Regions from separate parts of the Citrobacter pasteurii genome, predicted to be linked through region 3. Evidence: riboswitches for the same ligand, from Rfam matches in the RefSeq annotation. Region 3 holds a riboswitch; each other region holds the start of a gene.
What was found. A riboswitch is a leader RNA that binds a small molecule or an ion and turns the genes downstream of it on or off. The one in region 3 is predicted to bind cobalamin.

Region 1: it holds a riboswitch for cobalamin, as region 3 does, so the genes downstream of both, I6L54_RS11980 (ABC transporter substrate-binding protein) here and I6L54_RS16180 (cobyrinic acid a,c-diamide synthase CobB) in region 3, are expected to answer to the same signal.
Region 2: it holds a riboswitch for cobalamin, as region 3 does, so the genes downstream of both, btuB (TonB-dependent vitamin B12 receptor BtuB) here and I6L54_RS16180 (cobyrinic acid a,c-diamide synthase CobB) in region 3, are expected to answer to the same signal.

Annotation. Positions count from the first base shown of each region.
Region 1 is NZ_CP077262.1:2,454,467-2,459,166, reverse strand. It holds gene dauA (C4-dicarboxylic acid transporter DauA) at 1-1,227, shown strand, start outside; gene I6L54_RS11985 (GNAT family N-acetyltransferase) at 1,336-1,851, shown strand; cobalamin riboswitch at 2,093-2,322, shown strand; gene I6L54_RS11980 (ABC transporter substrate-binding protein) at 2,534-3,586, shown strand; gene I6L54_RS11975 (FecCD family ABC transporter permease) at 3,652-4,700, shown strand, end outside.
Region 2 is NZ_CP077262.1:37,454-42,153, forward strand. It holds gene murI (glutamate racemase) at 1-290, opposite strand, end outside; gene btuB (TonB-dependent vitamin B12 receptor BtuB) at 235-2,073, opposite strand; cobalamin riboswitch at 2,139-2,325, opposite strand; gene trmA (tRNA (uridine(54)-C5)-methyltransferase TrmA) at 2,441-3,541, shown strand; gene I6L54_RS00260 (YijD family membrane protein) at 3,587-3,946, opposite strand; gene fabR (HTH-type transcriptional repressor FabR) at 3,962-4,597, opposite strand.
Region 3 is NZ_CP077262.1:3,288,809-3,293,508, forward strand. It holds gene cbiB (adenosylcobinamide-phosphate synthase CbiB) at 1-899, opposite strand, end outside; gene I6L54_RS16180 (cobyrinic acid a,c-diamide synthase CobB) at 896-2,275, opposite strand; cobalamin riboswitch at 2,364-2,538, opposite strand; gene pocR (transcriptional regulator PocR) at 2,871-3,782, opposite strand; gene pduF (propanediol diffusion facilitator PduF) at 3,984-4,700, opposite strand, start outside.

The DNA of each region.
Region 1 (4,700 bases), 830 kb from region 3:
ATTAAAGATTTTCTTGGCCTGCAGATGGCTCATGTGCCAGAGCACTATTTGCAGAAGGTTGGCGCGCTGTTTATGGCCCTGCCAACCATCAACGTGGGTGATGCTGCGATTGGCGTGGTAACGCTGGGGATCCTGATTGTCTGGCCGCGTCTGGGTATCCGATTACCGGGCCACCTTCCAGCACTACTGGCAGGCTGTGCGGTAATGGGTATCGTGAACCTGACTGGCGGCCATGTCGCCACCATCGGATCTCAGTTCCACTATATTCTGGCTGACGGCTCACAGGGCAATGGTATCCCACAGCTGCTGCCGCAGCTGGTTTTACCGTGGAATATGCCGGAGTCAAACTTTACCCTGAGCTGGAGCTCGTTACAGGCGCTGTTACCGGCAGCCTTCTCGATGGCAATGCTCGGGGCAATCGAATCTCTGCTGTGCGCCGTCGTCCTCGATGGGATGACCGGCACCAAGCATAAAGCCAATAGCGAACTGATTGGTCAGGGTCTGGGTAATATTGTCGCCCCATTCTTTGGTGGTATTACCGCCACCGCCGCGATTGCCCGTTCAGCAGCTAACGTTCGTGCCGGCGCAACGTCGCCAATTTCTGCGGTCATTCACGCGATTCTGGTGATCCTCGCCCTGCTGGTTCTGGCACCGCTGCTCTCCTGGCTACCCCTTTCGGCGATGGCTGCCCTGCTACTGATGGTGGCATGGAACATGAGCGAAGCGCATAAAGTTGTGGATCTGCTGCGCCACGCGCCAAAAGACGACATCATCGTCATGCTGATGTGTATGTCTTTGACGGTGCTGTTCGATATGGTTATCGCCATCAGCGTCGGTATTGTTCTCGCTTCGCTGCTGTTTATGCGCCGTATTGCACGCATGACGCGTCTGGCTCCGGTCAACGTAGACGTACCAAACGATGTACTGGTACTACGCGTTATTGGCCCGCTTTTCTTTGCCGCAGCAGAGGGACTCTTTACCGATCTCGAATCTCGCCTTGAAGGCAAACGCATTGTGGTGCTGAAGTGGGACGCAGTACCGGTGCTGGATGCCGGCGGTCTGGACGCCTTCCAGCGTTTTGTTAAACGCCTGCCGGAGGGTTGTGAGCTGCGTATCAGTAATCTGGAGTTCCAGCCGCTACGCACCATGGCGCGCGCGGGTATCCAACCCATTCCTGGTCGTCTGGCGTTCTTCCCGAACCGTGATGCCGCGCTGGCAGATATTTAATCATACTATGTTACCGGCTTGCGCAGGCTTGCCGGTAACACTTCTCTTCTGTAAACGCGTCTGAGTTGCTATTATCCAGTTTCCCTTGTTCTGATGATATCTGCAACGATGAACGCTGATACTGCATTTATATTCCGTGAAATAACTGAGGATGATATTTCGTCCGTTCAGTCGTTTATTATCCACCATTTAAATCTCTATTTTAACGCTAACCGACCAGCACCTGAACCGCATGCAGATGTATTAAATCTGCGCTCACACTACCTCCATCAACCGCGAAATCGGTTGCTCGGCGCATGGAATAACCGACAGCAACTTATCGCTACGCTGGCGGTTTGCCAGTACGATGACCGAATACCGGCACTGCGTGGACGCTATCAATTATCCTCAACCGCGGAAATTTGTCGCTGCTACGTCGCACAGGAATATCGTCGGCAAGGCATAGGCAGTCAACTTGTTCTGCTGGCGGAACAATTTTGCGACCAGCAACAATATAAAACACGCTATCTGCACACCCACCATTTTTTACCTGGTGGCTATCAATTCTGGTTGCGAAATCACTTTACCGTCTATTTTGATGAAGGTGGCGAGCAGCAAATCGTGCACATGGAAAAACATCAATAAAATGTGACGCCGCGCAAATAATTAAATATCACAGTAAATTTCGCTATTAATCGTGGTCAGCCCGGCAAAGAAAACATTAATTGATCAACATCAAACAATTCTCATTTAGTTTATCGACTTTTGTGCTTTCCACATAATTAATGTCACAAGCACAAAAGCAACAAATTGATTTTATTGAATTAAAAACAAAAAGCGGCATCAACCCTACTTATTCAAGCGGTTGACGGAGCTATTCGATACCGATAAAGTCCCCACCGACAGTATTTCAGAATCTATTTATCATTTTGAAACGGAATATGGTGCGGATTATTTTAATCTTATGCCATAGCTGCCCCCGCAACTGTAAGCGGAAACTGAATATCACTGTGTCGTGGATTATCCACGACAGGTCACTGTAAAGAACGCATTTATGGGAAGGCCGATATTCAGATTGCCGCGAGCCAGGAGACCTGCTGTCAAGGTTGTATACATTGAGTGGACGGGATGGTCCATGGGGTGATTTATTTGACGAATGAGTAATATAATTTCTGAACAAATTGGCAACAATATGTTTTATTTTCATATTATCTTGCCCGCAGTTCACGATTAGATGTCATCTATCGTCATGTGCCTGTCCCGAATTTATGGAACGAAATGAACCATGACCAGACGTTCAGATTCTGGCATGAACGGGACAACGCTAATGCACGCAAAATTAACCTCTGCTTATTGCAAACTTTCACTTCTGGCACTGACTGGCGCAGCACTCTTCCTGACCAGCAATATGGCTTCTGCGGCTAAAACAGAATATCCACTAACGATCAAAAACTGTGGTAGGGATATTACGTTTAATCATGCGCCAAAACGCGTGACTACCGTTGGACAAAACAGTACTGAAATCCTCTATTCCCTGGGTCTGGCCGATCGTGTTGTTGGGACATCACTGTGGTTTAGCCCGGTACCTGAACAATACAAAGCGGCGAATGACAAGATTGCGGTCATTGCGCAAAACATCCCGAGTTTCGAAGGGATTATTGCGAAAAAACCGGATCTGGTGGCCAGTCAGTTTGAATGGCAGATTGGCCCTGCGGGCACAGTTGCTTCTTACGAACAATTTAGCGAATTACACGTTCCGGTTTATACCGCCCCAGCCGACTGCGCTAAAGACAACGAAGACGGCGGTGACGGCGTGCGTAAGAGCATGTTTGATATCGCCATGGTCTATCAGGAAATTGCCGACCTGGCGAAAATTTTTGATGTACAGGACAAAGGCGATGAGCTGATTGCCAGCCTGAAAGCACGTGAAGCCGCCGCGAAAGCTAAGATTGCCGGTATGGACAACCACGTATCTGCCGTCTTTTGGTTCTCCAGCGCCGACCTGCAGCTTGACCCTTATGTCGCCGGGAAATTTGGTCCCGCGGCGTGGATAGCGCAATCTCTTGGGGTGAAAAATGTCATTGATTCCGCTGAAGAGTGGCCAACGGTAGGTTGGGAAACCATTGCCAAAGCCAACCCATCGGTCATCGTCCTCGGCGAGATGGGCCGTCGCCGCTTCCCGGCCGATGACTGGAAAGTCAAAATGGAATACCTCACGTCCGATCCTGTTACCCGCCTGATCCCGGCAGTGAAAGAAAACCACCTGCCGGTGATCGACGTGCAGACCATGAACGCGGGTATCAGAACCATTGACGGGCTGGAAAAACTCGCCGATGCGCTGGTGCAATATGGTCTGGCGCACCCTCAGACGACTCACTAACTCTCGTCGCGCGTTATGCCTTATGCGGGCATAGCGCCCTTTCGTATTCCGGGAAGTCGTAAACAATGAGCGAATTACGCAGGACGCGTCATGCCATGAGCCAACTTGCCAGCCGGACGCTGTTCCACACGCTGTGGGTCAGCATGGTGATGTTCGGCGTCCTTCTGGCGGGCATTTCAATCGGTGAGACGGTTATCCCGTGGCGGCATGTCAGCCATACGCTGGCAAACCGCTTGTTTGATACACAGTATGCGGTGGATGCGCTTGATGCCGGGATTATCTGGAACTACCGCCTGACCCGTGCGCTGGTTTCCGCCTGCTGCGGAGCCTGTCTGGCGGTTTCAGGCGTGGTTCTCCAGTCGTTGCTGCGCAATGCGCTGGCCGAACCTTACCTGCTGGGTATTTCTGCCGGAGCCTCAACGGGCGCGGTGCTCATCGCCCTGACCGGACTTGGCGCAGGGATCATTTCCATGTCGCTTGGCGCGTTTATTGGCGCGCTGACGGCATTTCTGTTTGTCGCGCTATTGGCGATGGCGGCAAGGGGCAAAAGCGGCTCGGCCACCACGCAAATCATTCTCGCCGGGATTGCCAGTTCGCAGCTCTTCAATGCCATTACCTCGCTCATCATTACGCGTTCAGCCAATGCCGAACAGGCTAGAGGCATCATGTTCTGGCTGCTGGGCAATCTCAGTGGGGTACGCTGGCCGGATGTCGTGCTGGCAATCCCTACTGCGCTGATAGGCATCATCGTTTGCTTTTGCTATGCCCGCCACCTGGATGCTTTCTCGTTTGGCGCGGAATCGGCGGCATCGCTGGGCATTCCCGTAAAACGCACCCGTGGCGTACTGATTGCCGCCGTGACAGGGATGACGGCCATCATGGTGTCAATCGTCGGCGCTATTGGCTTTGTCGGACTGGTCATTCCCCATGCTGCGCGATTACTGGTGGGAAATCAGCACCATCGCCTATTGCCCGTCAGCGCACTTATTGGCGCCATTTTCCTCATCGTCGCGGATGTTATTTCACGCACCTTACTTCCAGGACAGGTCTTGCCGATCGGCGTGATTACCGCACTGGTCGGCGCACCTGCATTTGCCATCATTTTGATACGAGG
Region 2 (4,700 bases), 1.7 Mb from region 3:
GTGCTGGCGGTATTGCATGCGATAACCGCAAGCGCGAGGGGATAGCGTTGCTGAACTGCAGTCACAATCTCAACGACACGCTCAACGATAAACTCTTCGCTTTTCTCACCATAAGGAAAGGCGACGTTATCGAAAGCATATATATAGTGGAGATCCGGCAGAAGATTCCGGATCTCATTGTAGACCGACAACCCACCGACGCCGGAATCAAACACCAGCACGGTGGGACGTGAATCAGAAGGTGTAGCTGCCAGACAAGGTGTATTCCCGTCCTGCAGTTGGGTAGCCATAAACTGTCTCGTAATCTTTATCGAACAGGTTGGCGATTTTACCACGAACTGTCAGCTGTGAGGTGATCGGATATGACACAGCCAGATCCCACAAACTCACACCGCCCATTTTTACCGGTTGATAAGTAACGTAGTCCGTATCGTATCGCGTCCCCAGATATTGATATGTCAGGCCCCAGTCAAAATCATAGACCTGCCAGTCGAGTTGGTATTTCACCTGCTGTTTAGAACGACGAGCCAGTGGCTCGTTGGTAATCGCATTACGCGAATCTACGTAGTCGTAGCTAAGCGTATGCGCCAACGGCCCGGTGTCGAAGTTTGCAGTCGCTTCGATACCTTTAATACGCACTTTGCCTTCGTTGTAGTACTTCTGAGTGTGGGTGTTGTAGTCGATCATGTCATCGATATCGTTGCGATACCCTGACACGCGCCAGTTAACACCTGATGTTAACCCTTCAAACGCCCCTTCCCACTGCTTACTCTCTTCGGGATCAAGGTTTGCATTGCCGTAATAGCCATGCAACTGCCCCAGATTTGGCGCTTTGTAAGATGTGCCATAGGAGGCAATGAAACGATAGCCTTCGATAAACTCCCATCCAGCGCTGGTTTGCCATGTACCATGACGACCAAACTCGGAGTTATCATCACTACGTGCCGCACCTTCGAAGGTGAAGTCACCAAGCTGCTGCAATCCCGTCAAATAGAGGCCAGTATTACGTTGGTCGTAACCGTCCGTAACATACCCAGTGCCTGGCTCCGTAGTTTGCTTTTGCCAGTCCACGCCTGCACCAATGTTACCGTGGCCAACAACTATGCTGTTTGACCACTGAACATTATATTGCTTCATCTCATCCAGCGTGGCCGAGGAATCATAGCGGCCATAGTTCGGATCATAGTTGTAGTCTTTACTGTGGCTGTAGCTCGAAACCAGTTGTGACTGAATAAGCTCGCCATTAAAACGTAACCCAGCGTCCCAGCTCTGGCTATAAAGCTGCCGGGTATCAAGTAGCGCCGAGCCAGGAGAATAATACGAGTCATAATCTGTGCGGTTATCATAACCATAACCACGAACGAACCCGCTCCATGTCTCGGAGAAGTTGTGCTCCAGTGCGCCATACAGCGTCTTGCTTAAGAAACCGTCTTTATCCGGTTGAGCTTGTGCACCAGTGCTACCGTAGGCCACAACATCGAAGCCTTTGGTGTAGGCATAATCGCCCATCAACGTGACACGCGTATTTTCGCCAAGCTGTTGTTGGGTTGCGATATCGTAATTTTGATACCCATTGCTTCCCACGCCGGCAGTCAGTTCCGTCCCTGGTTTTTCGCGCGTAGTAATGATATTCACCACGCCACCAATCGCATCCGAACCATATATAGCGGAACGCGGCCCGCGGATATACTCAATACGTTGCACCAGCGATACCGGGAACTGGCTAAGATCGGCCGAGCCGCTCACCCCCGCTAAATTAAGACGTACACCGTCTATCAACACCAGAACATGGCTGGCGTTAGTGCCACGAATAAAAATAGACGAGTTCTGTCCCATACCGCCGCTTTGTGCAATATCAACACCAGGCAAACGACGCAGTACATCGTTTACCGAGGTAGATTGCCAGCGATCAATGTCCTGACGTGTAACGACGGTGATGGGTGCAAGTACTGCACTTAGGGGCTGCTGAAAACGGTTGGCAGTAACGACGAGAGTATCTGGGCTAGCATCCTGCGCCCAACCAGAAGATGCCGCGACGGAAAGCGCCGTCAACAGCAACGATTTTTTAATCATTGTAAAGCATCCACAATATAAGAAGGATGCCGCAGGTCCCACCGATAGTACGCGATGATGAAAACCAGATGCGACGTTAGCCGGCAGGTCTTCGGGCTTGGAGGCGACTTAAAGAGACGATGACTTCCCGCGGCAAGCCGCAGTGTCTGCACCAGGTGCGCTCATCTCTTACCTTCCTTACCGCTGCGCGTCAGCTCCAGATTTACACTGGATTCCCTTTTAACTCACAGGACCGGAAAACGGATGCTACAGTTTGTTACAACCTGGTGTCCAGACCGCGTATCACATTATCGGAAATCATCAATGACTGGACATCTGTTGAGCAATCCCTACAATCCCCGCGTACTTTTATTTTTCAGGACGCATCATGACCCCCGAACACCTTCCGACAGAACAGTACGACGCCCAGTTAGCTGAGAAAGTAGTGCGTCTGCAGAGCTTAATGACGCCATTTTATGCACAGGCTCCGGAAGTGTTTCGCTCACCGGTCAGCCATTACCGTATGCGCGCCGAATTCCGTCTGTGGCATGACGGTGATGACCTGTACCACATCATGTTCGACAGCCAGACCAAAAGCCGTATTCGCGTCGACAGCTTTCCGGCAGCCAGCGAGCTTATCAACACGCTGATGACGGCAATGATCGACGGCGTTCGCAACAACCACGTCCTGCGCCACAAACTGTTTCAGATTGATTACCTCACAACCCTGAGCGATCAGGCGGTGGTATCGATGCTGTACCATAAAAAGCTGGATGATGAATGGCGTAAGGAAGCCGAAGCGCTGCGAGATGCGCTGCGGGCGCAAAACCTGAATGTGCATCTGATTGGTCGGGCCACCAAAACCAAAATCGAGCTGGACCAGGACTACATTGACGAACGCTTGCCGGTTGCAGGCAAAGAGATTATCTACCGCCAGGTTGAGAACAGTTTTACCCAACCAAATGCCGCAATGAATATCCAGATGCTGGAATGGGCAATTGATGTCACCAGAGGATCAAAAGGCGACCTGCTTGAGCTGTACTGCGGTAATGGCAACTTCTCGTTAGCTCTGGCGCAAAACTTCAACCGCGTACTGGCCACTGAAATCGCCAAACCGTCCGTGGCAGCTGCGCAGTACAACATCGCGGCTAACCATATTGATAATGTACAAATTATCCGCATGGCGGCTGAAGAGTTTACTCAGGCGATGAACGGGGTTCGCGAGTTCAACCGTTTGCAGGGAATCGATCTGAAGAGTTACCAGTGTGAAACCATTTTCGTTGACCCACCGCGCAGCGGTCTGGATAGCGAAACGGAGAAAATGGTGCAGGCGTATCCGCGTATTCTGTATATCTCCTGCAATCCGGAGACATTGTGTAAGAACCTGGAAACGTTAAGCCAGACGCACAATGTTTCACGCCTGGCTCTGTTCGATCAGTTCCCGTATACGCACCATATGGAGTGCGGAGTGTTACTGACCGCAAAATAAGTGATGACCTGGCCGGGGGCGCTTCGCTTGCCCGGCCGACAAAAATTACTCCACAATTTCCTGCTTACGATTACGCACTTTAAAACCGATCCAGAACACCAGAATCACCGACAGTACCGCCGGGAAGAAGTTAGAGCCAATATCCGGGTATTCAGCGCGAACCACGGTGCTGTACAACAGAACACCGAGAATAAAACAGGCGGCAGCCAGGCCCGGCAGCCCCACAGGCATGGTGCGGTTCTGATAGCGTTGATGCAGACAATAAACCGTCAGCACCAGCGAAATAATCGGGAATACTGAGAATGGCACAATGGAGCTAAACAGCGCCGCAAATGTGCCATTGATCGATAAGCCAGCAACCAGCGCCAGCAGCAGCGTACCTTTATCTTGACCTGACTGTTTCATTGCTCGTCCTTCTCGTTACTCGGAGTGGTGCGTCATCTTCTCTTGTTCACGGCGGTACCAGTAAAATGCGCCTTTGGCGATCATGCGCAATTGCAATACCAGCCGCTCTTCCAGCTGTCGACGCTGTTCGGCGCCAACATCCAGTGCTTCTGCCCCGGCGCTGAACACAATGGTTACCATGGCTTCAGCTTGCGCTTCAGTAAACGCACGAGGCATATGGTTTTCGAGTTCCAGATAGTCCGCAAGTTCCGCAATGAAGTGCTGAATTTCACGTGCGACCGCTGCACGAAACGCTGCGGAAGTCCCAGAACGCTCGCGCAATAATAAACGGAAGGCGTTGGGATTGTTGCCGATGAACTCCATAAATGTTGAGACCGAGGTGCGGATCACACTCCCGCCTTTAGCGATGCGCTGACGCGCCTGGCGCATCAACTGGCGCAGCATCAGACCACTCTCGTCCACCATCGTCAGGCCGAGTTCATCCACATCGCGGAAATGGCGATAAAACGAGGTTGGCGCAATGCCCGCTTCACGAGCGACTTCGCGTAGACTGAGGCTGGCAAAACTACGCTCAGCGCTGAGTTGACTAAATGCGGCTTCTACCAGCGAACGCCGGGTTTTCTCTTTTTGTTGCGCTCTAACGCCCATCACGATGTCTGAATCCTTCCACATACCTTGCTGGCACTATACCAGAGATTAGGCGGTTGGCATGGCTTTGTGAATGATTGTTTACGCGCAGTTTGTGCTTCGACTT
Region 3 (4,700 bases):
GCTACCCACATCAATCGAATCGTTTGGGAAATGTCGTCTACAGAAATGTCTCGTTGTTGATCGCCAATCCACGGTTTCTCAACACGCTCGCCGAAGTAGTCATTGGGCCCCCCCAGGCGAATACCTAATGCGCCGGCCACAGCAGCTTCCGACCATGCGCAGTTTGGACTGCTATGGTTGTAGCGATCACGCCAGCCAATCTGCAAAGCGCGTGCGCCGTCCTGGCGGCATAAAAACGCCGCAACACTCAGCAACAACCAGCTCAGTCTTGCCGGAATAAAGTTAGCGACATCGTCCAGACGGGCGCTGACCATGCCGATAGCACGGTACTTTTCATGTTTGTACCCCACCATTGAATCAAGGGTATTCACCGCTTTGTAGGCCATCGCCAGCGGCGCACCGCCCAGTAAGAGGAAGAACAGCGGCGCAATAATGCCGTCAACGGTGTTCTCTGCTACGGTTTCCACTACGCCGCGATTGATCTGCTGTGGCTGTAGTTGCGAGGTATCACGTCCCACAATCCATGACAGCTTTTCCCTACTGGCGGCCAGGTTACCGGCACGTAGCGGACGTTCTACATCCTGCGCGGCGTTTGCCAGGCAGCGCCCGGCCAGCACGGTGAAAATCATCCAGACCTCAACAACCCAACCAAACCAGGGATGAATTGATTGCGCCAGCGCCAGTACCCCCCAGGACACAGCCCAGGTCAGTCCAACCACTACAATCCACATCACCGCGCCACCGATGCGAAGCGCGCGGTCGCTATGGCAATAACGCCGAATGACTCGCTGGACTACGGAGATAAGGTTGCCGATCCAGCGCACCGGATGCGGCCAGTTCTGCGGATCGCCGATGATAAAATCCAGCAGCCAGGCAATGCACCATGCGAGTATCGTCATAGCGCGTTCCTCGCAGCGGCCAGCCAGTGATTGAGCATTTCGGGGCGCTGGGCAAAATGAACGTGCAGATAACTGGCGAAGGTATTTCCTGCCTGCCAGCCGCCAGACCAGACCTGCAGCGTTCTGCCATCACGCACCTTGCGGCAACTCATCACAGCCGGGATGTCTGGGGTAAAATCGGAATAGTGGAATTCATGCCCGCGCAGGACTTCACCAGTCATTGCCAGCAATGTTTGCTGTGTGGCTTGTGCCTCGCAGTAGCCAAACCGGGTCAGCCGTTTGCCCATCTTGCTGTGCCCAGGAATGATATCCGCCATTAGCCAGCAATCGCCGTTGCTGTCCTCCAGCGAGCTACCGAGATACATCAACCCGCCGCACTCTGCATAAATAGCGACGCCACGCTGATGCGCCGTCCGCAACTGTTCAAGCATCGGGATATTTCCGGCCAGCGCTGCTGCATGTAACTCAGGATATCCGCCTCCTAACCAAATCATCTGACAGTCGGGTAAGCAGGTGTCGTGCAATGGGCTAAAACGGACAATATTGAGCCCCGTGCGCTCCAGCAGCGTAATATTGTCCGGATAGTAAAAGTTGAACGCCTCGTCATCAGCAATGGCCAGCGTTAACCCTGCACCAGCATCTGCAGCAGGCAGTGCGGGCCATTCACCGACAGGAAGGTTGTCTAACGTGCTTAAGGCCAGCAGCGCATCGATATCCAGCGTCTGTTCCAGCATCGCGGCAAAATCCTGCCATGGCTGCTGGTTGATAACTGACTCACGAGCGGTAACTAAACCCAGATGACGCTCAGGGAGCGCGACGCCCTCCATGCGGGGAACATAGCCCAACACAGGCACGGAGCAATAACGCTCAATCGCAACTTTGAGTAGCTGGTAATGCGTTTCGCTGTTAACCCGATTAACAATAACGCCGGCGATGTTCAGGGTGGGATCAAAATGCTGAAACCCCATCACCGTGGCAGCTATCGAAGTGGAAACCGCCTTACCATCAACCAGCAAGATGACCGGGCAACCCAACTGTTTCGCCATCGCGGCGGTGCTGCAGTAGTTTGGGTCGGTACCATAGCCGTCATACAACCCCATAACACCTTCGATAACGGCAATATCCGCGTGCTGCATCTGCTCGCAAAATAAAGCATTAAGTGTAGAGGTGGGTAGCATGAAGCTATCAAGATTACGGGAAGCCGTGCCGCACACCGCGGTATGCCAGCCAGTATCAAGATAATCAGGACCGACTTTGCATGGCTGGACGCGTAAACCGCGCTTTTTCATCAGGCTCAACAAGCCCAGCGTCACCGTGGTTTTGCCACAGCCGCTACCGGTACCTGCAAGAACAAATGCGTGAAAACTGGCCGCCATACCCTGATCCTGTTCAGGGTGGTAGGGGTGTATAGATACCCAGTCTCTCGACTGTATGCATCTGCGCAACCCACTTCCCACCGAAGTTGTTGGTAGTCACCGACAGGCAGGTCTTCTGGCTTAGCGTCGTCCTCGCCCGTCCTTCCCAATCTTGCGATCAGTGGTCTATACGGGGTCGTCAGCATCACAGCAGCGGGGGCTGCGGGGGATTCTCACCCCCTTCCCTACCACAAATGTGGCAAACCTGTCAGTTCAGGAGCCGATTTAATTTGGCTCTGTGTCTTGAGGCAAATTCACGACCTCATGACAATAATTCAATTTAATATCTTGCCGGGTACATTCAACCAATGTTATGGCCTCAACCCGTTTATTCATATGTTCATTTTTTGAATGAAAGCGTCATTAAAGAATAAAGAAAGTCTTTCATACAGACACTGTATCTCATCACAAAAATAAAAACTGGTGCAGTTTATCCCTCAAATACTATTATTTTGTTGCGCTACGACAATTTATTGACTGCTGTAGTTATTTTTCATTTTATAATGACTGACATAGCGTACGATATCAAAAATCGGCAATAGCAAATTATTGCTATTTAAGCTGTCTCTTCAGATGAGATGACATTTATTTGCTGACGGAAAGCCTGCGGCGTAACCTGGTACGTTTGACGGAAAACTTTGCAAAAATAACTGGTTTGTGAGAAGCCTAAATTTCGCGCAATACTGGCAATGCTCCAGTCGCTATGACAAAGCAACTCTTTGGCACTCGCCATTCGCTGTTGATTTACCCATGCGTTAAATCCTATCCCCTGATATTTTTTGAACAATTTGCTGAAATAGTAAGGACTGAGATAAACGTGAGAGGCAACATCTTCCAGACGCAGTTCGTCTGATAAATGCGCATCAATATAACGTAAGGCTTTCTTCATTTTACTGTCATGAGGGTTCGGACTACGATTAGCCCGCACCGGCTCTGACTGTTGCGGATTGTCTTTGATCACGACGAAATTCAGTTGTTTTTTAAGACAATTTTCTACAATGAGCTTTAGCAAATCCGCGGAAGCAATAACCCGCGAATAGTCCATTTCCGGTACATTACGAAATTCACTCACCAGTTCGGGATCGGCTTGCCAACGATCGTCCACGTTCAGAATATCCACCAGCCCCACGTCATTGCTTAGGCGCACCTGACCACATAAGACAAACCCAACCAGATGTCCCGCAATGACCAGCGGAATGGAAAAATCGGTAAGTCCGGCATGACAACGATAGATGCAGGGTTGATCGGATTTAGACGCTTCCAGCCCTCCGCAGCGGTCGCTCATACGACAACGGGTGCTGTGTTGAGGATGCTGGCGCATCAACTGGCAAAAAGGGGTGAAATTAAAAAGCTCAGAAATTTCATCACCGTGAATATTGACAACCACAACAGCCAGACTGGTGGCCTGCGCAAAATCCTGTGCGATTTTATTAATGAGTTCTGAGTTCAGGGCACTCGCAGAAATCATGATAAAACCTCTCAGTTAATTTATTGTTATAAATAAAACATATTATTTACATTCATTTTCATCCTGCCATCCTGAGCATTGATGAAAGTCATTAGCGAACATAACAAAAGTCTCCCATTCTTGGGAGACTTTTTCAGCGGTTCAGGAAACCGGATCACGAAAACAGTTTTTGCCTTTCAAAAATAAACTTCTTCCGTGAACCTAGCTCTCATTTTCCTCCAGCTTACACGTATTACACGGTAAATTTTTGCCAATAAAATAACGATAAATTGCTGCGCCCGCGCAGGCGCCGATGATGGGAGCCACAATCGGAACAATGAAGTAAGGGATATCACGCCCCCCGGTCATCGCGACATCTCCCCATCCGGCCATCCATGCAAACAATTTAGGACCAAAATCACGCGCCGGATTCATTGCAAATCCGGTGAGCGGGCCGGTGGATGCGCCGATAACCGCAACCAGAATACCAATCAGCAATGGCGCCAACGGACCTTTAGGAACACCGTTACCGTCGTCAGTCAGCGCCATGATCATCCCCATCAGAATCGAGGTAATCACCACTTCAACCAGCGCAGCCTGCCAGACACTGAGCGCGGCAGCAGGATAAGTACTAAATATGCTGGCAAGCTGCAGGCTTTCAAGACTTCCGCGTACCATCTGGTGGGCGGTTTCGTACTCGATAAACAAACTGCCATACAACAAATAGGCGAGCAGAGCGCCACCAAAGGCACCAGCCACCTGAGCAATGCAGTACGGCAACACTTTACGGCCAGGAAAACAGGCAAACAGCCACAGTGCGATGGTGATAGCGGGATTGAGATGTGCACCTGAGATCCCTGCTGTCAGATAAACTGCCAGAGAGATCCCCAGTCCCCATATAATGCAGATCTCCCATAACCCTAAACTGGCACCGGCTAC